One region of the Paenibacillus polymyxa M1 genome, then DNA from elsewhere that is predicted to be linked to it. Evidence: riboswitches for the same ligand, from Rfam matches in the RefSeq annotation. Region 1 holds a riboswitch; the other holds the start of a gene.

What was found. A riboswitch is a leader RNA that binds a small molecule or an ion and turns the genes downstream of it on or off. The one in region 1 is predicted to bind S-adenosylmethionine.
Region 2: another riboswitch for S-adenosylmethionine. It lies ahead of metA (homoserine O-acetyltransferase MetA); the one in region 1 lies ahead of PPM_RS21370 (methionine ABC transporter ATP-binding protein).

Annotation. Positions count from the first base shown of each region.
Region 1 is NC_017542.1:4,729,895-4,745,627, forward strand. Features, by position in the region: gene PPM_RS21310 (DMT family transporter) at 1-672, opposite strand, end outside; gene PPM_RS21315 (LysR family transcriptional regulator) at 819-1,697, shown strand; gene PPM_RS21320 (nuclear transport factor 2 family protein) at 1,780-2,145, shown strand; gene PPM_RS21325 (S-layer homology domain-containing protein) at 2,300-3,067, opposite strand; gene PPM_RS21330 (HesB/IscA family protein) at 3,262-3,621, opposite strand; gene mqnE (aminofutalosine synthase MqnE) at 3,994-5,100, shown strand; gene PPM_RS21340 (NAD(P)/FAD-dependent oxidoreductase) at 5,306-6,373, shown strand; gene PPM_RS21345 (YuzB family protein) at 6,493-6,750, opposite strand; gene PPM_RS21350 (NifU family protein) at 6,839-7,084, shown strand; gene PPM_RS21355 (SDR family oxidoreductase) at 7,175-7,939, opposite strand; gene PPM_RS21360 (MetQ/NlpA family ABC transporter substrate-binding protein) at 8,083-8,925, opposite strand; gene PPM_RS21365 (methionine ABC transporter permease) at 9,000-9,668, opposite strand; gene PPM_RS21370 (methionine ABC transporter ATP-binding protein) at 9,655-10,686, opposite strand; SAM riboswitch class I at 10,823-10,961, opposite strand; gene PPM_RS21375 (Cthe_2314 family HEPN domain-containing protein) at 11,090-11,809, opposite strand; gene PPM_RS21380 (UbiD family decarboxylase) at 11,866-13,632, opposite strand; gene PPM_RS21385 (COX15/CtaA family protein) at 13,763-14,695, opposite strand; gene PPM_RS21390 (thioredoxin family protein) at 14,911-15,255, opposite strand; gene PPM_RS21395 (DUF2515 family protein) at 15,491-15,733, shown strand, end outside.
Region 2 is NC_017542.1:1,634,719-1,650,451, reverse strand. Features, by position in the region: gene mqnC (cyclic dehypoxanthinyl futalosine synthase) at 1-818, opposite strand, end outside; gene PPM_RS07240 (aminotransferase class I/II-fold pyridoxal phosphate-dependent enzyme) at 1,160-2,338, opposite strand; gene PPM_RS07235 (PLP-dependent transferase) at 2,335-3,519, opposite strand; gene metA (homoserine O-acetyltransferase MetA) at 3,644-4,561, opposite strand; SAM riboswitch class I at 4,679-4,805, opposite strand; gene corA (magnesium/cobalt transporter CorA) at 5,356-6,291, shown strand; gene PPM_RS07220 (HRDC domain-containing protein) at 6,450-7,457, opposite strand; gene PPM_RS07215 (ROK family protein) at 7,622-8,500, opposite strand; gene PPM_RS07210 (5'-3' exonuclease) at 8,720-9,616, opposite strand; gene PPM_RS07205 (arsenate reductase family protein) at 9,689-10,054, opposite strand; gene PPM_RS07200 (RluA family pseudouridine synthase) at 10,099-11,058, opposite strand; gene PPM_RS07195 (cob(I)yrinic acid a,c-diamide adenosyltransferase) at 11,080-11,643, opposite strand; gene PPM_RS07190 (hypothetical protein) at 11,662-12,231, opposite strand; gene PPM_RS07185 (aspartyl-phosphate phosphatase Spo0E family protein) at 12,332-12,538, opposite strand; gene PPM_RS07180 (aminotransferase class I/II-fold pyridoxal phosphate-dependent enzyme) at 12,654-13,865, opposite strand; gene PPM_RS07175 (Lrp/AsnC family transcriptional regulator) at 13,878-14,378, opposite strand; gene PPM_RS07170 (spore coat protein) at 14,522-14,908, opposite strand; gene PPM_RS07165 (hypothetical protein) at 14,941-15,177, opposite strand; gene PPM_RS07160 (NAD(P)/FAD-dependent oxidoreductase) at 15,292-15,733, shown strand, end outside.

The DNA of each region.
Region 1 (15,733 bases):
CACAAATATTGAAATAAATAATAGAATCGCGATAAAGGAGGCTGTCCAGTGAATATCGCTCCATTTCTCGGTCGTAAACCCAATCCCGTTGAGTAGGACCCCTCCCAGAATAAGCTGCATCGTCACCGCCCAAATGGAGTCCAGTTGTTTGCTTTTTTTCTTCATATAAATTGTTCCGAGCGCCCAGCACAGTCCTGAGGCTAGCCCCAACACAATGCCCAGCACAGACAAATGGCCTGCCATTCCACCGGAGCTAATCACGATCACTCCGCCAAAACCCAGTACCAGTCCAATGACTTTCAGGGGAAACATACGCTCTCCTAACCACAACCAGGAGAATAATCCCAACAAGATCGGCTGAAAGAATACTAAAGTGGAGAACAACCCAGCAGGCAGATAACGCAACCCTACCGTCTGCAAGCCATAGTAGCCTGCAATATTAAATATAGCCAGCACAAGATAAGTCCACGCATTTTGTCTAAGTCGTAAGGTTTTCCGGTTACGCATAGCGAACAACAGCAGAATCACACCACCCAGCAGCGTGCGGATTCCCGAAAAAAATATCGGCGGCGTATCTGGCAAAGCCAGCTTGGTCAACGGCCAGTTGATCCCCCATACCATCACTAATATCAAGACAAGCCACAACGTAGCTTTAGGCGTTAATTTTTTCATAGATGTCTCTCTCCTTAAAATTTCATTGCGCATTGCTTACGACTAAAATCTGAATAGCCGTTTGCAAAGTTTTGCTTTACTAGCTTATACTGTGGTCACTAATAAATAAAATGAATGTTTTCAATAAGGGAGATAACTTTTCACTTATGACTATAACTCAGATTATGATCTTTGTTCGCGTAGCTGAAACACTAAACTTTACTCAAACTGCCCATGAGCTGCATATGACGCAACCTGCGGTCAGCCATGCCATCGCTAGTATCGAGAACGAGCTTGATGTCCAGCTATTGCTGCGCGATCGAAAAAGAGGCGTGCTCCTGACAGAAATCGGACAAAAGGTGCTGCTGCAATTCCGCATGGTGCTGCAAAGCATGGAAAAAGTACAGCAGCAGGTGGCCGCTGAAAAAGGCTTGGACGTAGGTACAATCACGATTGGTGCCTTTCCTTCTGCCTCAGCCTATTTTCTGCCCCCCATTATTCATCATATCCGTCAGCACTATCCGAACCTTGTTTTCGATTTACATGAAGGCTCTACCAATGAGGTCAAGGAGTGGGTGCATACCAGAGAAATTGAAGCGGGAATCATCTTGTTGCCAGACCCTGAGGTAGATGTAATTCCTTTATGTCAGGATGACATGATTATTCTCTTGCCTGACGGTCATCCTTTTCAATCGCACGACAAAATCGCCATCCGAGACTTGAATCAACAGGAAATGATCTTTTGTAAAGGTGGACATGAGGTCGCCATTATGGAAGGGTTTGAACGCGAACAAAGTCAGTTGCAAGCACAATTTATTACTCACAATATCAGCACGCTGGTCAGCATGGTCCGACAAGGACTAGGTATGGGCATTGTCTCTTCTCTCGCCTTATCTACGTTCCCCCATGATCTGACCGTCAAGGAAACCACGCCTCTGATCACGCGTCAAATTGGTATCGCTATCCCCTCTCTACACAATGCTTCACTTGCTGTACAGTTATTTGTGCGAACCGCGCAGGAGCTGTTTACGGATTTGAAGCAATAGAGCATTGGTCACGGGATTTCGGTAGGTGTATAATATTTCCTAAATATGACTTGAAACATTATTATAAGAGGTGTCTATTCATATGCAGAATAATCAAATCATCGAATACGAGGAAAAACTGCGTAAGGCGATGCTGGCCAGTGATGTGCAGATCTTGAACGAGCTAATTCATGACGATCTTATATTTGTGAATCACTTTGGACAAGTAATAAACAAAGAAGCAGATCTGGAAGCCCACCGTTCGGGTGTTTTACATTTTACGGATATTCAAGTTCTTAATCAATCAGTAATTCCGCTGGATGATACTGTCGTTACGGTGACCCGCGTTTCTTTACGAGGAACGGTAGGCAATGATCCCATTGAAGATGAAATGTGCTATACACGCGTTTGGCACAATATAGATGGTGCGTTGAAGATCATCTCAGGGCATTGTAGCACGGTAAAATAAGATTAGTCGCGAATCCGCCATGGATGCTAAATCTGACTAAGACAGGTGAGCAGCTACGGCAAGAATCTTCGTAATTAAATCAATGGCACGGTGTAAGCACAAGAGCACTAACCATTTTAGGGATAGCGCTCTTCATTTTTACAGTCTTGTTAAGTCACTTGGTTGTAGCATCATACAAACGCTGTAAAAGGGTAACAGCTTCAGCACGTGTGACCTGTGCCTTTGGGCGAAGGTATCCATTGTCAGCGGTAAGGACGCCCATCTTGGTAAGGGTGTAGAATGCTTCTGCCTTTTGATCCTGGAAATCTCCATCATAGGAGTACTCTTCTCCCGTTGTGTCGATGTACAGTACCGGATAGTAGGCTGAGAATTTGTCATTGTAATTTGCCTGACGAACTTTCATATCGTTGTACTGTGCAGCTGAGGAAATTACTTCGGCAATCTCAGGATGAAGCGTCTGATTGGTATAATCTGTTCGAACAGAAGCAATCATCATCATATCCCAACGGGTCAGCGGTTTGTCAGGATTGACATAGAATTGATAGTTTGGATATTTGCCCCCTACACTTTCAGCAAACGGCCACACATAATCCCCGTTGAATATAGCTGCAAAATCTTGATTCGCCCAGTGCTTGCGTGCATCTACAAACTCTGAAGATTTACCCGCTGAATAATTGACTTCTGGAAAAAGTTTATGAAACATATGTACAAATTCTGCTTTTGTTATGGTTTTGCCTGGCTTGAAGGTCCCATCCGTATAGCCGCTGACAACACCTTTGTCGACCATCGAATGAATGGATTCGGCAGCCCATTCATATTTTGTACCATTCACATCAGGAAACGTATTTGCCGCCAATGCGGATTGACTGAACAACAGTGCCACCGCAACCACAGGGGTAATCAGCCATTTCTTTTTCAACATCTTGTTCCACTTCCTTTAGGTAAATTTACGTAGAAAATAGTTCTCCAGACTCAATGTTATATCGGTATTTCCTATGCAAAAGATGAACCTAAACACAAAAACGACCTTCGCAACGAGTAAAATTCGTTACAAAGGCCGTTATCCGTAACCTAAACGTGTATCTTTAGGAATAATTCAGACCACCATTCGAAAAATTAACAAGGCTCTTCGTTTGGTTTTCCTGCATCTGTAGCTGTACGGAAGCTTGAACCGCAGCCACATGTAGCTACAGCATTTGGATTATGAATCGTGAAACCGCCGGACATACCAGACTCTTCAAAGTCGATTTCCAGACCGTCCAGATAGCGGATACTATCCTTTTCCACGACTACTTTCATATCTTGTACATTCATATATATATCTTGATCCGTCTCGTTGTCGTCAAAGCCCATGGCGTACGAAAATCCGGTACAACCACCTGGCGTAACACCCAGACGTAAAAACATATTCGGCGTTTCCTGCTGCTCCAGCATTTCTTTCAGGCGTTCAGCAGCGGAATCGGTGATGTTAATCATAGCTCCATCCTCCTCTTTTACTTCATGCTCCCCTTCAGTATACTCTCTTATTTGCAGGTGCTCAAGTCATGGAATGTCCTTCCGTTACAGGCTTAAACACCTCTTTTTCTACTCGTTTGTATTGAACACCAGTGGTGTGAGGTTTATAATAGGTAAAGAGTGTGTTAAAGAAACTGTCGGAAATTTGTCATTTCAAAGGCGAAATTAAGAGACATTCGTCATTGTAGCCTGGCATTGTAACATTTTTCACATATCCTATATCCGCGCTGCCGGATTCTTACCGACGGAACGGGACATCCTGTGCGCATCAAGCGCTTGTGCCGCTAATTTGGCGGGCAGCCTCGCACAGAGCAACTTGAAGGAGGAATAGGCATGTCCACATTAGTTACACCTTTTACAGACCGCAGAATGGCGGAAATTGTAGAAAAGGTACAAAACGGGATTCGTTTGAACCTCGAAGATGGTATATATTTGTATGAAACTGACGATATTCTCACATTGGGCCAGTTGGCTAACGAAGCTAATTTACGCAAGAACGGAAAAAAGGTTTATTTTATTGAAAACATGAGCCTGTACTTCACCAATGTATGCGAAGCGCGCTGCGCGTTCTGCAATTTCCGCAAGGATCAGGGGGAGGAAGGCTCTTATACGTTGTCCGGACAGGAAATGATTGATTATGTAGAGCAACATATCCATCCAGGCGTAAGAGAATTCCATATCGTCGGCGGTCATAATAATCATGTACCTTTCCAATACTATGTAGATTCACTGAAAGCGCTGAACGAAAAGTATCCCAACGTTACACTGAAAGCATACACTGCGGCGGAAATTGACTTTTTCACACGCATAAGCGGCTTGAGTATTAAAGAAGTTCTTCAAGAGCTGCAAAAGGCAGGACTTCAATCTCTGACTGGTGGGGGCGCGGAAATCTTATCTGATGAATATCGGAAGAAGATGCGTGTTACCAAAGCCAATGTGGACCGTTATCTTGAAGTACATCGTACGGCCCATAATCTCGGTATGAAAACTCATACGACCATGCTGTACGGTTCAGTCGAAACTTATCAGGATCGTATTGAGCATATGCTGCAAATTCGTGAATTGCAGGACGAAACAAACGGATTTATGGTATTTATCCCACTGTCCATGCAGCCGAAAAGCAAAAACGCCAACATCATGCGTCGCAACTCTGCTTACGAGGATCTCAAAACCATTGCGATCAGCCGCTTGATGCTGGACAATATCGACCATGTTAAAGCTTACTTCATTAATATTGGTCCACAATTGACGCAGGTCGCTCTTACCTTTGGCGCATCAGATGTCCATGGCACGATTGTGCGCGAGCAGATCAGCCATGCTGCAGGTGCGTTAACCCCTTCCGGATTGACACGTAAAGAGCTAATCTGGCTGGTCAAAGGTGCTGGACGCATACCTGTAGAACGTGACACCTTCTATAACGAAATCGAAGTTTTCGAATAAGTGTAACATCGGATTCAGATTTCCCGCGTGCATTTTATCCCCATTACTCACACCATGCAGCCTCAAGTTGCCCCGGAACACACTGGTCTGTCTGCCAAAGGCAGGCCCGCTTTTCCGGGTTTTACAACAACAAAAACTTGTGGCTAGATCGACAAGACACCAGACCATTGCCGGGGACACGGTAACGAAAGGACGGCGGATTTTGATGAAAAATTTCGTTATTCTGGGGGGCGGCTATGGCGGCCTTACCATTGCCAAAGAATTGCTGGATAAACACATTCCCGACAATATTCAAGTTATTTTAGTGGATCGGATGCCCTTTCAGGGCTTGAAAACAGAATACTATGCCCTTGCGGCAGGTACCGTATCTGATTTTGATTTGCGGGTACATTTTCCCGATGAACAACGCCTTATTCGCAAATATGGAGAAGTCACATCGATGGATCTTGAGAATAAAATGGTCCATTTTCAAGACGGTGAGCCTTTGCCCTATGACCAGCTTGTCATTGCACTAGGTTGTACCGACCGCTTTCATAATACACCGGGGGCAGAAGAATACAGCTGTACAATCCAGTCCTTTAATCATACTCGCCAAACGTATCTGCGCTTGAATGAAATCAAGCCTTATGGACATGTCCATATTGTAGGTGGCGGCCTAAGTGGTGTCGAGATTGCTGCGGAGTTACGTGAAAGCCGCGCGGATTTGAATATTACGATTATGGATCGGGGCGAGCGGGTGCTATCAGCATTTCCGCAACGTTTGTCTGCCTATGTACATGCCTGGTTCAAGGAGCATCATGTGAATGCGCTAAATCATGTTGCGGTTTCCCGTATCGAGCCAGGAGCTATTTACAACCGTGACGAGCAAATTATGACCGATGCGGTTGTATGGACAGCTGGGATTCAGCCCGTTAAAATTGTACAGGATTTAGCAGTTCCTAAAGACCCTCAGGGTCGCATCGTGCTAAATGAATATTATCAAATACCGGATCATCCTGAAGTGTACGTCGTCGGAGACTGTGCGAGCCTTCCTTACTCTCCAAGCGCTCAGGCGGCAGAGGTGCAAGGAGAGCAGATTGCCCACATTGTACGCGACCTGTGGAAAGGCCAAACGCCTCACCCGCATCCTTTAAAGCTACGTGGTACATTAGGTGCGCTGGGCAAGAAGGCCGGATTCGGTTATGGCTTTATGGGCAGTACCTCATTGCGTGGACGAGTGCCACGTCTGCTGAAAAGCGGTGTGCTCTGGAAGTCCAAACGCCATTTTGGCTAATTGGATACTCAACAAACAAAGAAGACCTGCTTCCACAGCTGGTCTTCTTTGTTTGTTGCATCTATGAATAATATATATTTTCTTCAAGAGAAGGCTGGCCCTGCGGATGACTTCTATTTTCAATCCAAATCCAGGTTGTCCCATGCTTCGGCTTCTTTAATTTTGTTTAGAATCACTTCGTACAGAAGCTCTGCTGAATCTGCGGATACAATTTCACCGTTAACCATCGCATAAGGCTCAGCGTTACACTGACCGCAATTGCTTAGGCAGCCGTATTCAATCACATCATAATCTGGATTTTGTTCCAGTTTAGCCATAATCTCATCGGTACCAAAATGCATGTTACTGGTGCAAAATTCAATAATAGGTCTTAACATTTTTTTCACCTGCTTTGGATGACGGGCATTTTAATTTGGCCCGCTTTGTAATATAATAAACAAGGTATAGGAAAGGAGTTGAATTCTAATGAGCGAAGCACAAAGCGTTCAGATGTATGATGAAGTAGCAGACGTACTGGATAAGCTCCGTCCGTTCCTGCAACGCGATGGCGGTGACGTTGAGCTGGTTGACGTTGAAGACGGCATCGTTAAGCTGAAGCTGGTAGGTGCTTGCGGCAGTTGCCCAAGTTCTACAATTACGCTGAAAGCAGGGATTGAACGCGCTCTTCTCGAAGAAGTTGAAGGCGTCCAAGAAGTGGTACAAGTATTCTAATGCTAGATGCATAATGATCAGAGAGTCTTGAGTTCGGTAACGAAGCTCAAGACTCTTTTTTGTATTACAGCGTCTAAAGCTCTCTCAAGCTTATATGGTTGGCCGAATGGGGTCCAATCCTCCGGACACATCCATAATATTGCCTGTTATAAAATCTGAATGCTCCTCACACAAATAGGCGATCACTCGCGCAATGTCCTCTCCGCTTCCTGGACGCCCACGCGGTGTCTCTTTATCCTGCATGCCGATGACATCGGCAATCGACTTTTCCTTGTTCGCTCCTCGGATATCCCCTGGACAGATCATATTGACCGTGATGCCATAGGGAGCTTCCTCTACAGCTAGTGACTTCGTAAAAGACACCAGCCCCACCTTGGCAGCTGCGTAGACAGCCCGATGCGGCCAAGCCCTTGCTTCTCCAGCATGACCAAAGCCAAAATGAATAATACGTCCCCATTGCTGGCTACGCATGTGCGGCAATACCAAATGATCCAGCAACATGGTACCGACCAAATTTCCCTGTATCATGGCATGAATCTCAGCTACACTGTAGTCCGCAAAAAGACGGCGTTCCCGGATGAAGGGTCCGGCATTGTTCACCATAATATCAACCCCGCCCAGACGATCCTGCACTTCACCGATCAGCCTGGTGATATCTTCCTGAACAGAGATATCTGCTTGTAAAGATAGACAGCGTACTCCCTTAGATTCAATTACCTGCTTAAGCGCTTCGGCTTCAACCTGGCTATGGACATAATTTAGTGCAATGTCACAACCTTCATCAGCCAAACGCAGAGCGGTCATTTTACCTAAACCTTTGGCACTGCCCGTTATGAGTGCGACTTTGTCTCTCAACAGTTTTCCTCCTCTTCACAGAGAACGGTCACCCCCAAGTATAAAATATTTAAGCAATCCCTACAACTCCAGCCAAGAAGAAACCCCAGTCCTCTTGTTCAAGAGAATCTGGGGTTTACGTTCAGCGGTTTCTTATTTTCTGCTTAAAATGCAGGGATAATTGCGCCTTGATATTTGTCTTCAATGAATTTTTTAGTTTCTGGAGATTGCAAAGCTTTAAACAATTTTTGGATCGCTTCGGAATCTTTATTGTCAGGACGTGCTACCAGTACATTAGCATATGGAGAATCTTTGTCTTCCAGTGCCAATGCATCCTTGGTCGGGTTCAGCTTGGCTTCCAAAGCGTAGTTTGTATTGATTAACGCAATATCTACTTCAGGCAACTGACGTGGCAGCATAGCTGCTTCCAGCTCTTTGAATTTCAGGTTTTTCTTATTTTCAGTAATATCTTTTACGGTAGCTTCAATGTTGCTTGCATCCTTCAGCTTGATCAGACCTTGTTTCTCCAACAGTAGCAATGCACGGCCTCCATTGGTTGCATCGTTCGGAATCGCTACTGTTGCACCGTCTGGAAGTTCATCAAGCTTTTTATATTTTTGGGAGTAGATACCGAATGGCTCCAGATGAACCGCGCCAATAGATACCAGATCCATTTTACGCTCTTTATTCATCACATTCAGGTAAGGTACATGTTGATAAAAGTTAGCATCCAGTTGCTTGTCGAACAATTGCACGTTCGGCTGTACATAGTCGTTAAACTGAACGACTTGAAGGCGAACTCCTTCTTTTTCCAACTGAGGCTTGATCGCTTCCAAAATTTCCGCATGTGGCACAGGAGAAGCTCCAACTTTCAGTTCGACTTCACGTGGTGAACCGCCTGTATTTTCGGCCGCATTGTTTGTATCCGATGTAGTGCTCTTTGTACCGCAAGCAGCCAGTACCGCAATTAATGTCAAGCTCAATACAGCCAATACCCATTTCTTCATGTTGTTACCCCTCCAATAATTTGTAATATTCAGGATCAGACGTCCTGATCAATAAGGATATCTATATGTTTTCCCTATTTCCGAGTATAATGCCGCACAAGGCGATCTCCTGCCATTTGCAGCAATTGTACCAATACGACCATCAGTACGACTGCAACGATCATTACAGCCGTTTCGTAACGATAATAGCCGTAGTTGATTGCCAGCGTACCCAGCCCACCGCCCCCGATCATACCGGACATTGCCGTGTACGATACGAGTGTAACGACGGTAATGGTTAATGCGGCAAGCAGGCCCGGAAGTGCCTCACGCAACAGCACACGCCGGATAATTTGTCCTGTCGAGGCTCCCATCGCTTGTGCAGCCTCAATGACACCTTTGTCCACTTCACGCAGAGACGTTTCGACAAGACGTGCAAAGAAAGGGGCAGCCCCGATAACCAATGGCGGAATGGTTCCCAGCACTCCGGTCGAGGTACCTACCAACGATCGTGTAAAAGGAATAAGTGCAACGATCAAAATGATAAATGGTACGGAACGCAAAATATTAACGATGAAGGATAATACAATGTATATCACTTTCATCAGAGTCAACGAGGAGCGGCTCGCCAGAAACAACAATATACCGAGCGGCAAACCAATAACGAGGGTGAACAATGCAGATGCCCCGAGCATCTGAAGGGTTTCCAGAGTAGAATTCCCTAGCTCTTCCCAACTCACTTGCGAAAAATCAAGTTCGCTCATTGTCAATCACCTCCACATCAAGTCCTTGTCCAGATACTTCGCGCAGCGTATGCTCTATATCTGAATGGTTTCCTTCAAAACGAACGATCAGCTGTCCATACGGTACATTTTTAATCGTAGAGATGGTTCCCTGCAAGATTGCAAAATCAACCCCCGTACTTCGAGCCGTACGCGACAGAATCGCATCATAAGTTTTACTGCCTAAGAAGGAGATACGTACCACCTGTGCCGATTCCCCGCTACCTGCAGCTGCAATCGCTGCTTGTAACTCCTCGGGATGTTCTGCCTCCCGCTGGATAAAGTCCTTAGTTACCTGATGCTGTGGCTTCAAAAACACTTCCGCCACCGGACCTTGCTCCACGATATCGCCCTGATGAATGACGCCAACACGATCACAAATGCTTTGAATGACATGCATCTCATGAGTAATCAATACGATGGTCAAATTAAAACGTTGATTAATATCCAACAGCAATTTCAGGATAGACCCTGTCGTCTGCGGATCAAGCGCAGACGTCGCTTCGTCACACAGCAACACATGCGGATCACTAGCCAGTGCCCGTGCAATTCCTACCCGCTGCTTCTGTCCACCCGAGAGCTGTGACGGATATTTTCCACTGTGTTCTTTCAGCCCCACTAGTTCCAGCAGCTCGCGAACTTTCTTGTCCATCTCCTGCTTAGGGGTATTTACCAGGCGCAATGGAAATGCAATGTTGTCATACACTGTCGCCGAAGACAACAAATTAAAATGTTGAAAAATCATTCCGATTTTTCGACGTTGCTTCTGTAACTGGGATTGACTCACAGTGACAAGATTAACCCCATCTACCCATACTTCGCCTGAAGTAGGGCGCTCCAATAAATTAATACAGCGGATCAACGTACTTTTGCCCGCTCCGGAATGACCAATCACCCCGAATATTTCTCCACGCTTTATAGAAAGATTCAACCCGGACAACGCATTAACGCGTCGGTTGCCTTTACCATAATGCTTGGTTAATTGCTTAAGCTCTATCAACGTGCTGCGACCCCCTTCACTTCTTCCTTACCCTTTTAACCAGTTGTCATCTCTCAGGATTGTATAAAATCGCTATTTATTTATACAAAAAAGAGCCCCTTTCACAGAATGAAAAGGGCCCCACCTTGCGAACCTTTTCTCATCTGCCAAAATCGCTATAACTCTAGCGGTTTTGTAGGAATTAGCACCATATGTTCCCTCCCGGTGCATTACACCGGGAAAGAACGGGTTGCCGGGCTTCATCGGGCCAGTCCCTCCACCTCTCTGGATAAGAAAATATGTTAAACTCCAGCTTTAGCTGTCCGTTTAGTTTATATAAAAAAATAATTCAAGCATTTTTCTGAAACTAGGTTTCAGTATAGATAGTTTACATTGCTTTGTCAAAGGATATTTTCTGTCATAATTATGGGCGCACTGCCCGGTTCTCCCATTGTTTCGCAGTATAAGAAAATGCGTTTGATAGCGACCGGCATACCATTTCCAAGCCCTGCTGCAAATCTTCCAGATGGTGATCGAGGTCCTCCAGTTGGATTTTGCCATATAAAGCACGGTGACGTTGCCAGAGATCATCCTGCATTTCCGTATTCATATAGTGTATCTCCGTATTTCGCCGCTTACGCAGGCGATTGATCGCATCGTTGTATGTGTCCTTGATATCAATTAGATTATCGGTCAATACAGGATGCATTTTGAGATACTTCAGCTGTCGCAACACGGTAAAATAAGAATAGTGCGCCTTATACTGCCCTGTTTTCAAATCATACAGGTCATTCATCCAGTTACCCAACTTATCCAAAATAGAGAATACCCGCACAAACCCATCCTTATAAAAGAATACGTACAAGGCATAATCGGATTTTTCATCCTTGCTCATATCTTCAGCGTATCCGGCTTTTACTTTCATACGAAAAAAGGCGGCAGCATGATGGCTCTGCTCCAGTTCATCCAATGACGACATCAGACCACGTGTCAAAATATCCGCCTTCCGAAAGTCATGAGTCGGATCACCACTGGCCTGGATTTGTCGTTCCAGCAAATGTAACATGTCTGACATGCTATTCATGGCATCCAGCAGGAAACCATTATTTACACGCGAGGGCTCGCCCAACAGCTTGCGTATCATGCTTCACGCCTCCTTCATATCTGTAAAATCCGGCTGTTAAGATGCTTTAATAGGCGTCAAGCGAAATAACTCGTCCATCGTTGATCTACAAGCCTAACAATATCTTCACGTGGCAGTACCTCATCAGGGTAGCCCGGTTTCATACGTGCATCCACCACAATCGGCAGCTTATAGTTCAGGTGATGCAAACGCACTTCGCTGACAGCGTACATATCTGTAGCCGGGTTAAAGCGTGTGAATACCGTCCACAGGAACGAAGCTTGGGAGCGAACAACTTCTTTGGCATCGTCCACGATAAAGACAAGCGGCCACTCTTGCTCACCCGCAGCTAATCGCTCCAATACACGCGCAGCGAGTTCAGGCTCCTGCTCAAAGGACGAGCCAGATACAACGAGGCATCCTCCGCAATAGGGTTCGATGTCACGAATTCCCGGCAGATCGCCCCCTTCATAAACGCGAGGCAATTCACGCACAGGCTCGCCTACTCCCATCAGAATCGCCTTACTGCCATGATTCAGCTTACGGCCCGTGTAATCGAGTGTATCGTGAGACGTATGGTTGAAAATAAACAAATCTCTGGCTGGATTAAATCGTTCCAAAATGGTTTCGAGCAGCAGGTTAAAGTCGGATAAATCGATTACCCGATCCGTCAGCATCAGGAATTTGGTCAACGACAATTGGCCTTGACCCAGAATGGTAAAGCCGGATACCAGCGCTTCACGGGAGTAGCTTTCACGTACGACTGCCGCTGCCAGCGCATGTACACCTGTTTCCGCATATGCCCATAACGACTTGACGGAAGGCATTACAAGCGGATAGGCGGGCGACAACAGACGTTGTAAAAACTCGCCGAGATAGTAGTCTTCCTGCCGCGGCTTACCTACAATGGTTGCCGGATAAATGGCATCTTTACGGTGATGCATATGTTTGACATGAAACACAGGGAAATCATGTTGTAATGAGTAATAGCCAAAATGATCGCCAAACGGTCCTTCCGGGCGGCGTTCATGAGGCGGCACATAGCCGCTGATCGCAAATTCGGCTTCTGCCGGAATCCGGTGACCTCCGAGCGGGTCTTCTGTCATGGGCAGCTTGCCCCCCATAATAAGGGAAGCCAGCAATAACTCAGGCAAATTTTCCGGGGCAGGAGCAATCGCAGACGCAATCAGAGCAGGCGGGCCACCGATGATGATCGTCGTAGGCAACGGCTCATTACGCAGCTCTGCTTCATGATAATGGAAGCCGCCGCCTTTATGGATCTGCCAGTGAATCCCAGTCGTATGATCATCATAAATCTGGATGCGATACATCCCCAAATTATGATCCTTGGACTGACCTGGCTTTTCGGTATACACGAGCGGAAGCGTAATGAACGGTCCTCCATCCTCGTGCCAGCTGGTCACTCTAGGCAGTGGAGCCAGCGGAGCATCAGTACGGCGAACGCCCAATACAGGGGCTTCGTTATGAGATACTGTTTTTAGTCCTACTTTTAGCATGTCCTTAATCAGCCCACGTTCATTCCACAACGCTTTGGGGGTAGGTGGAAGCAACGTTTTGGTCGCACCTACAATTGCATCCATCAGTTGCTCTGGACGAGGGCCAAAAGCCATGTCCACACGGCGATTCGTACCGAACAAATTACTGGCTACAGGAAACGGGGTTCCTTTGACATTTGTGAACAGCAGCGCCGGGCCTTCTTCCTCAATGACTCTTCGGTGGATCTCGGCCAGCTCCAAATAAGGATCGACAGGTGCTTCTATAATTTTAAGATCATTTTCTTTACGCAGCGCTTCAATAAATTGGCGCAAATTCTGGTAGATCAACTGGATGATTCCTCCTAAGCAAATCAAGCCCTCGAGAAACTCGTGGGCCTGGTTTGTTTCTTATGATGTTATTATACGTGTTCCAACGCCTCTTGGGCAAAAATACGCTTCATTATAATCTACAAAATGCTTAGGTACGCTGTGCTTGGGTCGGAACAAGCTTGCGGTCCGGTGACAATTGCCATACACGATAGCTCAGATAAGCCAAAATGGAGAACAACGATGCAATCACCAGCATATGTCCCAGCACGATAAACATGTAAATTTCAGGTCTGTTGACGTACAGCAAGATAATGCCAATCACCACTTGAAGAATAATCAATACGACCGATACGACACCCAGGGTACGAATATCCCGGTGATTCGGGTGATAACGGTATGAGTAGTGACCCACAGCCAAAATAATGACAAACAGCAGACCGGCTGAAATCTGATGAAGCAGCAGTGGAGATATGAAACCCCCGATATTTACAACCTTCTGGATGACCGAATGACTAAGCAACGCTCCTGAATAGACAGCAATATAGGTATAAATCGTTGATAGCCATATAAAGTTACGATAGCCCCGACTGACACGCCCAGGAATCAGACGCGGAGTGTAGCGTGAATCCGCATGCTCCTGCCAGGCCCCCAGCGTCATCATGGTCGCACTGGCAAAAGCAATAAGTGCAAAGCCAAAATGCAGCCCCATGACTGCAGCCGATTGGGAGAAGATGACAGCCAATGCCCCCATCGCACCTTGTATGATAACAAACAATAGCGTGAGTAAGGAGAATAGCTGTAAATCCTTCCGATGCTTCATAAACAGCAAAAAGCCGACAAACGAGGCGATAGAAAGAATTCCGGCCATGGCACTGACGGAGCGATGAGAGAACTCAATAAGGGATGCGATGGTATGCGCCGGAACCAGCTTACCATTACAAAGTGGGAATTCTCTTCCACAGCCGAGACCCGAATCCGTTCGCGTCACGACACCTCCACCGAAGGTGGCCAAAAACATGACAATACATGTTACGAGTGCCAGCCATTTTAATATTCTGATTTTGTTATTCAATGAATTCACCCGTATCCTTCCAAATATAATATTTATTCACTTTATATGTTGTGAAATGATCACTTAAAGTAATTATAACTGATATATCGTTCCTTGACATACGAGCTTTGTTGACAAAATGTGAACGTGTCCGTAAGAAAGCCGCCTCCTTCGGAAGGAAGCGGCTTTCTGAATATCCTGATGATTAAGGTTCCCTGCGGAGCCCTCATACATACTATTATCCGTTATTTTGCCAAGTTAGCATGGACTTCTACAGCCCGGTCCAAAAACTGCTCGATTTCCTCGCGGGATTTACGCAATCTGTTCACCAGACGTACTAGTTCTCGCCCTTCACTGTAAGCGATAAAGCTAGGAATCCCTAGAACATTTTGCTCTTGGCTGACACTTTCGGCCTGTTCTACATCAATCTCAATTAATGTAAGCTTGTCTGCATATTGTTGCTCTACATCAGGCATGAATGGATCAATAAAATGGCAATCCCCGCACCAGTCCGCCTTGAACACAGCTACCGTTACACCTGGAGTGGATATAGCCTTATTAAAGTCTTCATGAGAGACGATTTTTTGCATACATAATTCCTCCTTAAACTTCTTTTGTGCAGGAGATCCTGTACTTTCTATTGTAACGCCAAGTGAAGCTTTTGCACACTCCCCTATTATGCTCACATGCCGATTGGATGCCCTCTCATTGAGACATACTATAGGTATACTTAAGAATCCACATAGGCGACGACATCCCAATAGCATACCCAACATACTTGGTGGAATACGGGGATGCCTGCATTTGAAAGGAGGTTATTTAAACATGTCTCTCACCGAATGGCTCCATGTCGCATCTCGACAGCTTCAGGGGGGGCTCAAGTTGCTGGGTTCCGTTCCGCGTGTTGCGGAGGAGGCATGGGAGGGCAAACGTGCGGCCTGGACCGAATCCCGTAAATTACGCTATCCCTTGCGTGATCTGCCGTGGGATTATCATTCGGCACAAGCCGCCATGAATGAAGCTGAAGCATTAATGCTGGTGAACGGACCCGCTACGCGTCCCTCTTCT
Region 2 (15,733 bases), 2.8 Mb from region 1:
TCTGGCGTCTGGCGTTCCTTCTTCAGGTTGGTGTTGTCTGGTTGGAAGGTCCATGGAATAAAGGCCAAAAATCCTTCAGAGTTATACTTGTTTTCAATGCATTCGTCCTGAGCATCACGGACACGCAACAAATGCAGTGCACGCTCCTCCATCAACTCGCCAAAGCCGATAACCATCGTAGCTGTCGTGTTCATCCCAACCTTGTGAGCTGTTTGCATAACATCCATCCAATCACGCCAGGAGCCTTTGAGACGGCTAATTTTGCGGCGTGTGCGGTCGTCCAAAATTTCTCCGCCTCCGCCTGGCAGCGAATCCAACCCAGCTTCATGAATGGCCCGAATCGTTTCCTCCATGGATAGACCGGATTTTTCCTTCATTTTATGAATTTCAGCTGGTGAGAAGGAGTGCATCGTGATATCGGGAAAACGTTCCTTAATAGCTTTTAGCAAATCGGTATAATAGCTGAATGGCAGATTTGGATTTACACCGCCTTGCATTAGGATTTCGGTGCCACCTACTTCCTGCGTTTCCTTAATTTTTTGAAAAATTACCTCATCCGGCAAAACATAACCTTCATCGGAACCCGGTCTACGGTAAAAAGCGCAAAAGCGGCAGTATACGTCACACACGTTCGTATAGTTAATATTTCGTCCGATGACAAAGGTTTTTATGGGATCGGGATGCATACGATTCATGACTTTATTTGCGGCATGACCTATTTTTTCAACCTCGTCTGATTCGAACAAAGCAACGGTATCCTCTAAATTCAGGCGTTCGCCGCGTAGGGCTTTATCTAAAATATGGTCGATTACACTCATGGTGTATCCTCCTTCGCTGTCACAGGGCGACGAAATGAAAGACAGGACGTATGAACGAGAATGCTTTCACAAACCTGCGTTCGAACCCTGCCGTAATGTATGTTCATGACTAGCCTTGTATGTTGTCTGTGCTATTTAGCATAGTAAAACCTAATGATAATACTAACATATCTTTAGGTAAGGAACCATACTTAGACTGAAAAGTGCCTTTTTTCACACTGTCTTTCATGTCATTCATATAGAAAACAGCAAGTCTCCTGAATACCGGAAACCTGCTGCTTAAAGCTGTACCTATTTGCTTCCTTCGTATAACGTTAAGCTGCTGCGGATGTGCTAACGTTCTAGCGCAACGCCTCATCCAGATCACGGATCAGGTCATCAATGTCCTCCAGACCTACGGAAAAACGGAGTAGACCGTCCGTAATCCTGCGCTCCAACCGTACACTTTGCGGCATAGCCGCATGTGACATCATTGCTGGGTACGACAAGATACTTTCCACAGCTCCCAGACTCACCGCCACAATGGGAATACGTACACGACTGAGGACCTCTTTTGCACGCTCACCAGAACCCACATCAAACGATATCACTGCACCATAACCGCTCGATTGACTCTCATGAACTGCACGCCCTGGATGGTTCTCCAAACCCGGATAGTATACCGCTTCAATGTCATTGCGCTCGTTTAGCCAGTTTGCAAGCTTAGCTGCACTTTTTTCGCTGTGAGCCATACGCGCTTCCAGTGTCTTCATCCCACGCATAAGCAACCAAGACTCTTGCGGAGCCAGCACGGTACCCAATCCATTCTGCAGCTGCTTGATTTGTCTCCCCAATGATTCAGTACGAGCTACCGCAAGTCCTGCCAGTACATCACTGTGTCCACCTAAAAACTTGGTCGCACTGTGCAATACAATATCGACTCCCTGCTCAATCGGACGTTGATAATAAGGTGTCATAAAAGTATTATCCAATAACGTCAACAGCCCATTATCTCTTGCCCAAGAGGTTATTCCTGCCACATCGGTAATTTTGAGTGTCGGATTAGAGGGGGTTTCCATATACACAGCCCTTGTATTCTCCTGCAACGCCTCTTTCACAAGGTTGAGATCCGTCATATCAACGAAGGTCGTTTCGATATTCATCCGTTTCAAGATGGAGGTCAGCAGTCGATATGTTCCTCCATATACGTCCTCCGAAACAATGACATGATCACCAGCCGATAAGAGCATAAATGTAGTGGAGATAGCAGCCATACCAGAGGCAAAGGCAAAACCGCAAGCTCCGCCTTCTAATAATGCGATATAATCTTCTAAAGCTTGTCGTGTCGGATTACCTGAACGGCTATAATCATGCTGCGGAGGATTAAAAATATCATGATGGTGAAAGGTCGAAGCTTGATAGATCGGGACACTCGATGCCCCTGTAACACTGTCAATTTCAGAGCCAAAATGCAGCAGCTTGGTTGCGAATTTCCGCCCTTTGTCCAGATCCTCTCCGATCTTCCTCGCATCCTCTATCATTGCTGTTCCCCTCCTTCTACTTCTTGACGTGCCGCTTCCAGTGCCGAACGCAAATCTTCAATCAGGTCATCTGTATGCTCGATACCTACGGAGAAACGAAGCAACCTGTCATCTACCCCGACTGCATCCCGAATTTCTGCCGGTATATCCGCATGTGTCTGTACAGCAGGATAAGTCATTAGCGATTCCACACCGCCCAGACTTTCGGCAAACGCAATAAGCTTAATATGGCGAAGCAAAGGCTCAACGTAGCGAGCATCCTTCACTTTAAAAGAGAAAATCCCTGTGTTTCCGCTGGATTGTTTATTTTGTATCTCACGACCCGGATGACCTTCAAGCGCCGGGTAAAATACTTCCGCCACTGCCGGATGCGTCAGTAAATAATTAGACAACACCGTTGCATTATGCTCATGTCGATCCATGCGCAGCGCTAACGTCTTCATCCCCTTCATCAACTGATAACAGTCGCTAGGGGAAAGCACGGCCCCTATGGAATTGTGCAGGAAGGAAATTTCAGCTGACAGCTCTTTTCCTTTGGTTACAATCAACCCTGCCAGCACATCGTTGTGCCCGCCCAAATATTTGGTTGCGCTATGTACCACAATATCCGCACCCAGTTCCAATGGCCGCTGAAAATATGGTGTTAGCAGTGTATTATCTACAATAGTAAGCAACTCATGTTGTGATGCCCATGAAGCCACCGCTTGAATATCAGTTATCATCATTAACGGGTTTGTAGGCGTTTCTATGAATACTGCTTTGGTATTCGGTCGACATGACTGTTGGAGTGCTTCAAGATCGTTTGTATCCACATAGCTTGCGGTCACACCAAATTTGGATAAAATACGCTCTAGCAAACGATAGGTCCCGCCATAAAGATCCAGCGATACAATGAGGTGGTCTCCCTGTCCAAACAATGCAAATACAGTTTGCAGCGCTGCCATACCTGAGCTGCAAGCAAAGCCTGCATCACCAGATTCAAGTGCAGCAGCAGCCTCTTCCAGTACCTTTCGCGTGGGATTAATCGTCCGAATGTAATCAAACCCAGTGCTTTGGCCCAGACGGGGATGGCGGAACGCCGTAGATTGGTAAATCGGGTAATTAACAGCCCCAGTTACTGGCTCCTCAATCGAACCAATTTGTGCCAATCTGCTTTCGATTTTCCACTGTTTCTCACTCATATGAATCCTCCTGTTCACTTCCATAGTAGGTGCTATAACATATGCTGCAAAAATGGATGTCCAAGACTATACTGCTGCGCTACTGCAAGGTGTTACTGTATAAGGGTAAACGACAAGCCCCTTTTTAAATCTGAGGTCCGATATCATAAGGTGTTTCTTGGTATACATAATAGTTAAGCCAATTTGAAAATAATAAATTAGCATGAGCTCGCCAGATAGAGGGTGGTATGCGTTCAGGATCATCGTTAGGAAAATAATTTTTGGGGACGTCAATATCCAGTCCTTTGGCCACATCGCGGTCGTATTCCCATTTCAGTGAAAGCGGGTCATATTCAGAATGCCCTGTTACAAAAATTTGTTTACCGTCAAGTGTGGCTACCAGGTATACTCCAGCTTCCTCGGATTCGGATAAGACTTCTAATTCGGCAATATGATCAATATCTTCCCGCCGAACTTCTGTATGTCTGGAGTGAGGAGCATAAAACAGTTCATCAAAGCCGCGTAGCAATTTCACTTTAGGTTTAATTACGGTGTGTGGAAATACGCCAAAGCATTTGGTGTCGAGCCCGTATTTAGGGACATCGAAATGATGGTATAAGCCTGCCTGTGAGGCCCAACAGATATGCATGGTCGAAGTTACATTCGTTTTCGTCCATTCAAAGATCTGCCGGATCTCTTCCCAGTAGTTCACATCCTCAAACTCAAGCTGTTCAACCGGAGCTCCTGTAATGACCATGCCGTCAAAACGACTGTTCTTGATCTCATCAAACGTTTTATAGAACATGTTCAAATATTCTTGCGATGTATTTTTGGATACATGAGACTTCATATGCACCAACGTGACATCTACTTGTAGCGGCGTATTACCGACTAAGCGCAACAGTTGGGTTTCCGTCGTTTCCTTGGTAGGCATTAAATTCAAAATGGCGATACGCAACGGACGAATATCCTGATGATAAGCCAAGCTTTCATCCATTACGAAAATATTTTCGCCCTCCAGCACTTCCTTGGCAGGCAGCGTGTCTGGAATTTTAATCGGCATGTAAACTCACTCCTTGATCGGTAAGTTGTGCGAAAATCGTCTGGTAGAGATGCCGGGCATATAATAAAAAGACCTTTCTCAGTTAGAGAAAGGTCATATTTGTATCCATATGCGCCTCTCTCATCTGTCAGGGCTACGCTTTTTTGTACAAAGCGCGAGTCCTGCAAGAATTAGCACCGTGCGATAAAAATCGCCGGTTGCCGGGTATCATCGGGCTAGTCCCTCCACCTGCTCTTGATAAGATTTCGCTATATTCATTTTGGGTTCACAAAGTTCTTGTTGTTCACTTTAATGCATCGGCTGGGCTTCGTCAAGATGGACTTGTAAATTTGTGCCCTGCATTCACATTTTGTCTACCTTTTCCATAGGTTAAATCATATCCTCCCTGTCGCAGAAGCTCATATGACTGCTGTTGATTTTGCCCATGATTTTGCGCTTGAAAGGCCGTAGGCCGAGCGTTATACTATACAAGTGCTAATAGGCAAAAATATGGTGCAGCAGTGTAGATTAGAGTGTTTTCTGCGATACTGTGGCAACCTAAAAAAAGAACATTTGTGAGGTGAATCCGGAATGGAAGGCGACCCGAGTCCGAATAGGCGGCGATCCCTGAACAACAGCATAGGAATGACTTCAGCTTGCCGAAAGACGGGACGCCAGGCTCCGTATGCTCCAAAAGCCTTCTGCTTTTGATGGTATGCACGCTTACCCGAACCGGCTAACTGGCTAACTGAGTCCATTCCTTATGCTTAAGGTAAACGTATTTCCGTTACGACGGAGCATAAGGAGTGACATATATGAAAATCCGTTTGGTTAACAACGGGGTTTTTACCCCTGTCGAAGAAATTGAAATGGCGCTCACTGCACCGGCAGAAGGCTTTTATTGGATTGATGCCGATGTCGAGGATCTGACAGTGCTCCAGCCCTTATTTTCTATGCATGATCTTGCAGTAGAGGACTGTTTAAGTGAAGAAGAACAGCGTCCAAAGATTGAAATTTATGAAAGCCATTATTTTATCGTTGTAAATAGTATTCGTTTTGATGATGAAGAAATATTTTTGCGTGCTTTGAACATTTTTCTCGGCCGCCATTTTATCATTACGGTGACCAAGCAGAAAATCAATGAGCTTCGTACTCTCAAGCCTATGCTATGGGAGCAGGAAGTCAGCCAGCCTGACCGTTTTATGTATCTGTTGGTCGACTTGATCGTTGACAACTATTTTCTGGTTGGTGACCGGATTGAGGTTCGTATTGAAAAGCTGGAAGAAGACATTCTAATGCATACGAAAAAGTCGCACTTGAACGAAATCATCGGCTTGCGCAGTGAGATTCTATGGCTAAAAAAAGTGCTCGGCCCGCAAAAGGAAGTCATCAATACCCTGAACAAACGGGATTTGCGACTTATCGACGATCAACTACAAAAATATTTTAGCGACATTTATGAAAATGCTGTGAAAATTTCGGAGACTTTCGAAACTTATCGCGACTTGATGGGGAACCTTAGAGAAGCTTATCAGTCAAGTATCGCCAACCGTGCTAATGAAATCATGCGTGTGTTTACCGCCATTACAACCGTATTTATGCCGTTGACGGTCATTACCGGAATATATGGGATGAACTTTGATAATATGCCTGAGCTTCATACACGTTATGGTTATTTTGTCGTCATTGGGATTATGGTGGCACTAGGTGTCAGTATGTTCTGTATTTTCCGCAAGAAGGACTGGGTTTGAAAAGAAGAGAGTAAACCAAAACTACCAAGCTGGGTGCTTATTTCGATTTTTCAAGCTTGGTCATCAAAAGCAGCAGCCGATTCCTATGAGGAACTCGCTGCTGCTTTTTTTATATTGCACCTTATTTGTACTTTAGGACACTTCCAATCGTCTCTATATTATCCAACATGTTGGTCAGGTACCTCCTGATGGCGGAACCGTATACGAATCAGTCGCAATCGCTCATAAATTTGATCCAGTCCTGCTTCCGTCGCTTTTTCTTCTCCATACACTTTTAGCATAATGGGCTTGAGCAGCGTATCTCCCAACTCTGCATAAGCAGAGCAGATGGCTGCTTGCTCCTCCTCAGATACATGTGCCAATTCCGTGCAGATCAGCTTCTCCATATCCATTCCATCCCTATCCAAATGTTCCACAGCTTCAATCATTTCTCGGCGGTGCAAGCCTGCCTTCATTCCGATATGCTCCAGTGAAAGACCGTCCGAAATGCCTTCGACAATCGCTCTAGTCAGGCTAAACTTGTTTAGTTCCTGTCTGTACTGGTTTTCTTTTTGCTTGTACAGCCATGACAAAAAAACTTCTTCTTCAAGTGCCTCTGTTACCCAGTTCAGCGGAAATGGCGTAGTCCGATCATTTTGCTTCGTAATAGCCAATAGCTCCGTCCCATATTGCGACACCTTACCCAGGCCCATACCAGGCAGTTCTAACAATTCTTCTTCGGTATGAGGAAGAAAGACACTGATGAGTCGAAGTAGTCGATTCGTAGCGATAAAATAAGGTGCTTTTCGCTCAGTTGCTGCCTTTTGCCGTCTCCACATTGTCAATTGTTCATACACCTCATCACGCGGAAACAAATCACTATAGCAATACAGCTTTTGTAGCGTTTGTCCACGTCCTGATGATCCTGCTTGTTCATGAAAAACGCCATGAATTAGAGGCCTGTAGCCCTCAGCCATCTTGAGCGCCAGCTCATGACGGTATACATGCAGTAATTCCTGCCACAAACTGCCCTCATACCAAAGGTCGTCTATACTTTCATCTGGGACATGGTGTGTGCTCCAGCCTGCACTCCATCCCCCTTCATGTTGTCCAATCCATACCTGCGCAAAGTCCTCACAGCCCTGTTCATTCCGTTTGGACAAGCGATTTAAAAATACAATCTCCATGATTCTTCCTCCCTCATATAATTAGATTACTGACCCGCACAATACAAAAACGCAAAAAAAGCACCTATCCCGCGTATTCGCAAGAAAGGTGCTTCCCTTTTTGATCCGTACTATGCTGTTGCCTATATGATAACCGGACCTTGGAGTACCGTCAACCATAAATTCTAAGAATTCAGCTTTTCCTTGGCCAAAGCCAGAGCTCCGCACAATCCAGCATTGTCACCCAATCCTGGAGATACGATATATTGCTCAATTTCTGTAGTCAGACTTGAATGCTGTACATACCCGTTTAAAAGTTGTTGAAGCTTGGTACGAATGAGCGGGAACAGCTGATCCTGCTTCATTACTCCGCCGCCCATAATAATTTTTTGCGGTGAGAGGATTAAAATATAGCTCATTAGAGCCTGTGCCAGATAATGCGCCTCCATTTCCCAGGCAGGGTGATCCACAGAAAGCTCGTGTCCTTTAACCTTCCATCTTTTTTCGAGCGCCGGACCGGCTGCCAGTCCTTCCAGACAATCTCCATGATATGGACATGTGCCCTCATAGTTATCCTCTGGATGGCGACGTACCAGAATGTGCCCCATTTCCGGGTGGGACAATCCATGTACCAGCTTTCCGCCAACCAAAGCACCCGCTCCGATGCCTGTACCTATTGTAATATACAGACAGTTGTCCAATCCTTTAGCCGCACCCCAAATGGATTCACCCAGTGCTGCTCCATTTACATCCGTGTCAAACCCCATAGGTACATCGAAATGCTCCTTCAGTTTGCCAATCAGATTATAATTTCCCCAATGCGGCTTTGGCGTTGTTGTAATATAACCATATGTATCACTGCCTTCGATAGGATCAATTGGTCCGAATGAGCCTACACCCAGCGCTTCAATCCCTTTGCCTTCAAAAAATGCGATGACATTCTCCATGGTTTCTGCTGGAGTTGTTGTTGGAAAGCTTGCTCTTTCCAAGACCTCCCCACGTTCATTTCCGATTCCACATACGAATTTGGTGCCGCCTGCCTCAATTGCTCCCAATACTGTCATAGCTGTTGTAATCCCCTCTCCATGATCTCTCTTCACTATATTCACCTGAAACGAGCCTAAGGTCAATCCCCTTATCACAATTGTATAAAATCCTTCACATGGCTATATATCTTCGCTGGCATAATGGCATATAAATAAGGACACTCACGCACCAAGCGTCAGCATCCCTATATAACTTAGTCTATCTGAAATGTACATCCCCAGCCTAACAGCTCTTCATTATGATCCGGTTGCGACACCCATCAACGTACACAAGCTTTTCATTTCAAGTTGCTCAAATTTGTCGACAATTTGCACGTGATCCAGTGTCAACAGACAGCTGTCTAAAGCACATGCAACAGGCACATCACAGTGAATTTTAGCAAGTTTGCGTGAAAGATGCAGCATATCCAAATCACTCTCGATCTTTTTACGGACCGACGGTGTCAATTGATCTAGATTTTCCAGAATGCCTTCAATGGAGTCGTATTCCTGCACCAGCTTGAGGGCCGTTTTTTCACCAATTCCGCGTACTCCCGGGTAATTGTCACTTGCATCACCCATCAGACCTTTGAGGTCAACCACTTGGCGCGGCTTAAGCCCTTTTTCAGACAACAGCGTCTCCGGGGTATATACCATGTAATTGCCATGTCCTTTTTTCATAATAATGACTTGTGTCCGCTCATCTACCAATTGAAGTAAATCATGATCTCCCGATAGAATCATGACATCCATGTCCTCATTTTGCGAATAATGGCGTGCGAGCGTACCGATGCAATCATCCGCTTCAAAGCCTTCCGCCCCAATGTTGGGAATGCCGAGGCTGTCCGTCACTTCACGGATCAAAGTAAATTGAGGAATCAAATCATCTGGCGCGTCGGCTCGGTTTCCCTTATACGCAGCAAAATGTTCCCCACGGAATGTCGTTCCGCCCATATCCCAGCAGCAAATAACATGTGTAGGATTAAAGGTTTGGACTGCATCCCAAAAATATCGAATAAAACCATATATGGCGTTCGTTGGTACTCCAGCTTTTGTACGACGGATATAACCGTTTGCAGCGGTTGCATAATAAGCACGAAAAAGCAGGGCCATGCCGTCAACCAGCATTACGGATTGTTCATTGCGTTGTGTCACAGATTGTATTGCTCCCATTCATCATATTATTTAACCCCCACAGTATAACATATCATGGTGGTAAATTGGGCGTTACTGAGCTCCCCATGTCCCCTCAAATGTTTCCTCTTTGAATCCTACCGTTACTTTACTCCCGTCAGTTACAATTGGACGTTTGATTAATCTTCCATTCGAGGACAAAAGTGAAATTTGCTCTTCACGGCTCATGCTTCCAAGCTTATCTTTCAGCTTTAACTCTTTGTATACTTCACCACTTGTATTGAAAAACTTTTTCAACTCCAGCCCGCTTTTATTAATCAAGTCTTCCAGTTCCTCCGGGCCGGGCGGTTGTTCAAAAATAGGAATCAGTTCCGTCTCATGCCCCTTGTTTTGCAGCCATTTCACTGCATTACGACAGGTGCTGCATTTAGAATATTGATATACTTTCAGTTGGCTCATCGCTAGATTAACCTCCATTTAGTTTCAATCTATTATTGAATATTTTATTCTGGATGATATTGAGCTCTTAACAGCTCTTGCATTCTGATCATATCGTCCGGCAGAGGAGCGTAAAACGTCATCCGCTCCCCGGTCACAGGATGTACCAAGGACAATTCCGAAGCATGCAGGGCTTGTCGAGGCATCCTCGCATCAAGCTGATCATAGAGCTCACGCTGCACAGCGTCATTAGGTGTAATCCGGTACATTTTATCTCCGATCAACGGGCATCCGATATATGTCATGTGCACCCGAATTTGGTGCGTACGTCCAGATTCCAATTTTAAACCGATGCGGCTTCCTCCGCTCCACACTTCCTCCAGCTTATATAGCGTAAGAGCAGGATAACCATCCGGGGTCACCATGCGCAAATGCGGATTATCCGGGTTGCGGTCAATCGGTCCGTCCACCCTGCCTTCCTGCTGCTGAGGGCGTCCATGCACCAAAGCTGTATAGCGCTTGTCCACCGTTCCCGCAATCATCTGTTCGGAAATATGCTGGTGAACATACGGATTTTTAGCTACAACTAGCACGCCCGTCGTCTCCTGATCAAGACGATGAACAGGACGAAACCGAAACAGCTCCCCCTTGGCCTGCCAATAATGCACAACCCCGTTAGCCAGCGTCCCTGTGTAGTGACCATGAGTCGGATGGACAACCATGCCCGCCGCCTTGTTCACTACTAACAGATGTTCATCCTCAAACAAAATCTCAAAAGGAATGGGTTCGGGTAAAATATCGTCGGAACGCTCGCGTTCCATGCGAATCTCTACTCGATCCCCGGACTTTACCTTTACGCTGATATACACACGTATCCCGTTCAGCATAATCCCCTGTTCGGTCAGCTTGAGTTTGGATATGAGCTTACGAGAAATGTTCATACGTTTTTGGAGAATGGTCTTCAACAACATGCCCTCCTCCTCAGGAGGAATCATATATACGATAGGTTCATAGTACAAGCTCATCACAAATTCCCGATTGCCTCCTTATTTGCGGAACACCTTTTTGCTGCGCACATATTCGACATCGGGCACACCCTGACGCACATTCGCTGTGCGAGCCACAACAAAGAAGTAATCGGACAGGCGGTTCAAATACCGACGTACCGCGGGATTGATATCTGTGTGCTTACCTAGTGTAACCGCACGGCGTTCCGCGCGTCGGCAAACCGTGCGGCAAACATGAAGCGTCGAAGATAATGTGCTTCCTCCCGGGATAATAAAGCGCTCCACCTTTGGATTTTCCTCCTGGCATGCATCAATCCAGCCTTCCAGCCGCTCTGCCAGCTCGTCTTTTACTTTATATTTACTTTCATTGATTTTAACAAACGCCAAATCCGAACCACAATCGAACAGCTCCTGCTGTATTTCTTCCAATTGAGTCCGAATGTCCGCAAACTTCTCCCCTTCGGCAAAGCTGATTGCTTGTCCTACAAAGCTGTTCAGCTCGTCAATGGTACCGTACGCCTCCACACGGTCGTCATCTTTGGACACTCGGCCGCCGATCACAGAAGTTTGCCCTTCATCGCCTGTTCTGGTATAAATACCCATATCATTCCATCCCCTTTATCATTCTGTGAGTGCTTTCAGTACCTTGATGGCTTCTTCCTTATTGCTTGTGCGTGGCGGTACAGTAGCAAATAATGTGTTTGAGTTATATTTTAGGTCCTTAAACATCTTCATCTGCTCCACCGGAATTCCGAACAAATGGGTTGCCTTGATTACATCCGTTCCTTCTTCCCCTTGCTCCTTTTTCTTAAATACGCCGCCCTCGAACACACCCCGGGCATACGTCTTTTTGTCAAAGGCATCATCTAACGGTAGATTCGAGCCATTCTGTCCATACAACTTCATGTCCTCTTCCGGCAAAAGAAACAAATCATGCTCTCCGGCCGCATATTCTACGACCAGCTTCTGCTGGTTATACAGTGGGCTGACTGAAATCTCGATCGTCGGAGCCTGTTCGCCCAGCTTATCCTTAAGCTTTTGTGCCAGCTCGTCACGAATAACTGATGCATCCCCTTTATCCATAATAAATATGGAGAAGCTGTCCTTGTCCCGTCCCCCACATCCAGCCAATAGTACAAGTGCTATGATTCCGATAATCCATGGCGATATCCTTTTTAGCCCTGCTCTCATATGTACGCCCCCTCTTCCATGCCACTAATATATCATAAGTTGTGAATGCAAAAAAAGAAGGCCCTGCGGCCTTCTTCGTAGCTACGGTGACTTCACACAGTTACACTCTGCATTCCATACCGTACAGCTTCATGTATTCATTGATTTTCAAATCAAGCTTGCAGCTGATCTCGATGACAAGATCAGAGGTGAAGGACTGCTCTTCCTGAAACGTCCGCATCATCTCATTGCGCAGGAACAAAATTTCATCTTCCAGGGAAATGTCGTATCCTATTGAACTCGGCGACTTATATCCAACATATGACATGAGCACTCCTCCTGTAATTGAAAAATTGAACTTCCTGCTTCCGATTTCAAATTATAGCATAGAAATTTAGAAATAAAAGACTATTTTCTATGAATTACCCATAAAAAAAATAATTTTAACCTTCTTTTTTAACTTTTTCAACAAAATGACCAATCCGATCCAGAGCTTCCGTCAGCTGAGTGACAGAAGTCGCATATGAGCACCGAAGATAGCCTTCGCCTCCCAAACCAAACACATTGCCCGGTACAGCTGCAACTTTGGCCTCTGCCAATAGGCGCTGCGCAAATTCATCCGAGCTGAGTCCTGTGCTTTGAATACTCGGGAAAACGTAAAAAGCCCCTCTTGGCTCGTGGCATTCCAGACCAATGTCGCGGAATCCCTCAACCATCAGACGACGACGCTGATTATAGGCTTCTACCATTCGATCTTTCTCACCCATACCATTTCGCAAGCCTTCCAGTGCTGCAACTTGGCCCATAGAAGGCGCACACATAACAGTGTACTGATGGATTTTGAGCATAGCAGCAATCAAATCAGGATGCCCGCAAGTATATCCAATACGCCAGCCAGTCATGGCGAAGGCTTTGGAAAAACCACTAACGAGAATCGTACGATCCATCATACCCGGTACCGAAGCAAAGCTGACATGCTTGTCGCCATAATTCAATTCGGCATAGATTTCATCAGAGATGACGATCAAATCATGCTTTTCCACGATTTCCGCAATCGGAAGCCAATCTTCATAAGTCATCGTAGCCCCGGTCGGGTTGCTCGGATAGCATAAAATCAACACCTTGGATTTTGGTGTAATTTTTGCCTCCAGCGCCTCAGCCGTCAGCTTAAACTCATCCTTGGCAAACGTTTCAATACCGACCGGAATCCCGCCTCCAATCGAAGTGATTGGAGAATAGGAAATGTAGCACGGCTCAGGCACCAGAATTTCATCACCAGGTACAATTAAGGCGCGCAACGCAAGATCAATTGCCTCGCTACCTCCAACTGTTACGATAATCTCATTTTTAGGATCATAGCGGACGTCAAATTGCTCATTCAGATACTCACTAATCGCTTCACGCAGTTCTGCCGTTCCCGCATTAGACGTATAGCTGGTGAAGCCTCGCTCCAATGAATAGACACAGGCTTCCCGCATATGCCAAGGGGTTGTAAAATCCGGTTCGCCTACCCCCAGGGTAATAATGTCCTTGTTACCACCCACCAGGTCAAAAAACTTACGGATACCCGATGATGGAATCTCGCGTACCAATGGGGATAAATAAGAACTCATGGCCTTGTTACTGTCGGTAAATGCTTCTGTTTTGAGATTCATCATGATCTTCCTTTACGGCGAAATCATCAGACGATTATCTTCCTGATGGTCCTCAAAGATAATTCCGTCCTGCTTGTATTTTTTAAGCGTAAAATTAGTCTTGGTAGACAATACCGAGTCAATAGGCGACAGTTTCTCCGACACAAAATTAGCGACCTCACGGAGATTGCGGCCTTCCACCTCTACCAGCAAGTCATATGCTCCGGACATGAGATAAACAGATTTAACTTGCGGATACAAATAAATCCGTTCTGCAATCCCTTCAAATCCTCTTCCACGCTCAGGTGTAATCTGCACTTCGATCAAAGCGGTAACCTTTTCGTCGTCGACTTTGTCCCAATTGACTACAGCGGCGTATTTGACGATCACATGTTGGTCTTCAAGCTCTTTAATTGAGGTGCGTACGTCTTGCTCGTCTACCCCCAGCATAGTAGCCAATAGAGTCGGTGTTCTTCTTGCATCTTCTTTTAACAATTCCAGCACTTTTAGTTTCAATTCATTCAGCTCTGTCATTCTACATAAGGCCTCCATCGAAAGAGATTACTATACATCATACAATACGCACTTTAAACCTGCAAAGAAAAACCGTCCGCCCCGGTAAACCCGGCAGACGGACGGCTGTTATGGGAAATTGCTTCAAAAACGGAAAATCCCGTTTACATATAATAAGGGTTGCTTTGATGAGTAGATTGGCCTTGCTGATGCATAGGTTGACCATATACTCCCGCGGATGACGACTTCTGCTGAATGAACTGTTGGCATTCCTGTTGGGTCTTGCGAGCTTCTTGAATCTGTTTGTCCAAATCGATGCGCAGCGCTTTAGTCGGAGCGGAGTACATATTATTCTGGCTCATTAGATGATACAAATCACCTTGCAGACGCAATGTATCATTCGTAAGGTCGGTGAACATCTGACGCACAGACGGACAATTGGATTCTGTCGTCGCTGTTGTGTACTCGCGCACTGTACGTTTCATATCAGCAAGAATGGTATAGAGCAAATCCTCTTCGGGCATAAATGACATATTGTTTTGTGAATACATTCTGTCAAACCTCCTTTATTAGTTAGTCCAAATTACTGCTGCGGCTGCATTGGAGCAAGCTGCTGATGCTGTTGAAGAGCATTAGAAAGCAGATTCAAGTGGTGCTCATGAGTTCTTGCCAGTTGCAAACAGGCTTGTTGGATGGCTGGATGCTGAATAGACGCCGCTGTGGCCGCACATTGTTTGAGTAGTAGTTCTTCATTGGAAATGGAGTCCACGATGTACTCCAGCTCTTTGCCTGACAAGGGTTGCATGTTCGTAGATTGCATAATCTCTGTGCCTCCTTAAATGTTTTGTTGCACGCTGGTTATCTTGTCCCTTTGGCGAAATACTATGTACGCATAAGAGATACTACATATTACCTATGAGGAGTGCTATTTTATATGGAGTTGATAATCGGGAAAACATATTGGCCTAATACCTTGGAGCAGACGCTTGATTTTCCGCCTTTGGCAGAGGATTTAAATTGTGATGTATTGATTATCGGGGGAGGGATGAGCGGATCCATTTGCTCCAGGTTATTGGGAGAACAACAGGTAGACACCGTGGTTATTGACAAGCGCAAGCTGGTACACGGAAGCTCTTTGGCCAATACAGGACTGCTGCAATATAGCAATGACAAGACCTTAACCTCTTGCATCCACACGTTTGGTGAAACGAACGGCGTACTGTTTTACCGCATGTGCAAAGATGCTCTGGATCAGTTAGAAAAGCTGTCCACCACACTGGATACAGACCCTACCTTTATTCGGCGCAGCAGCCTGTACTATGCAAGTACGTGGGAGGATGTATTGATGCTTCAGGAAGAGTACGAACAGCTAACCC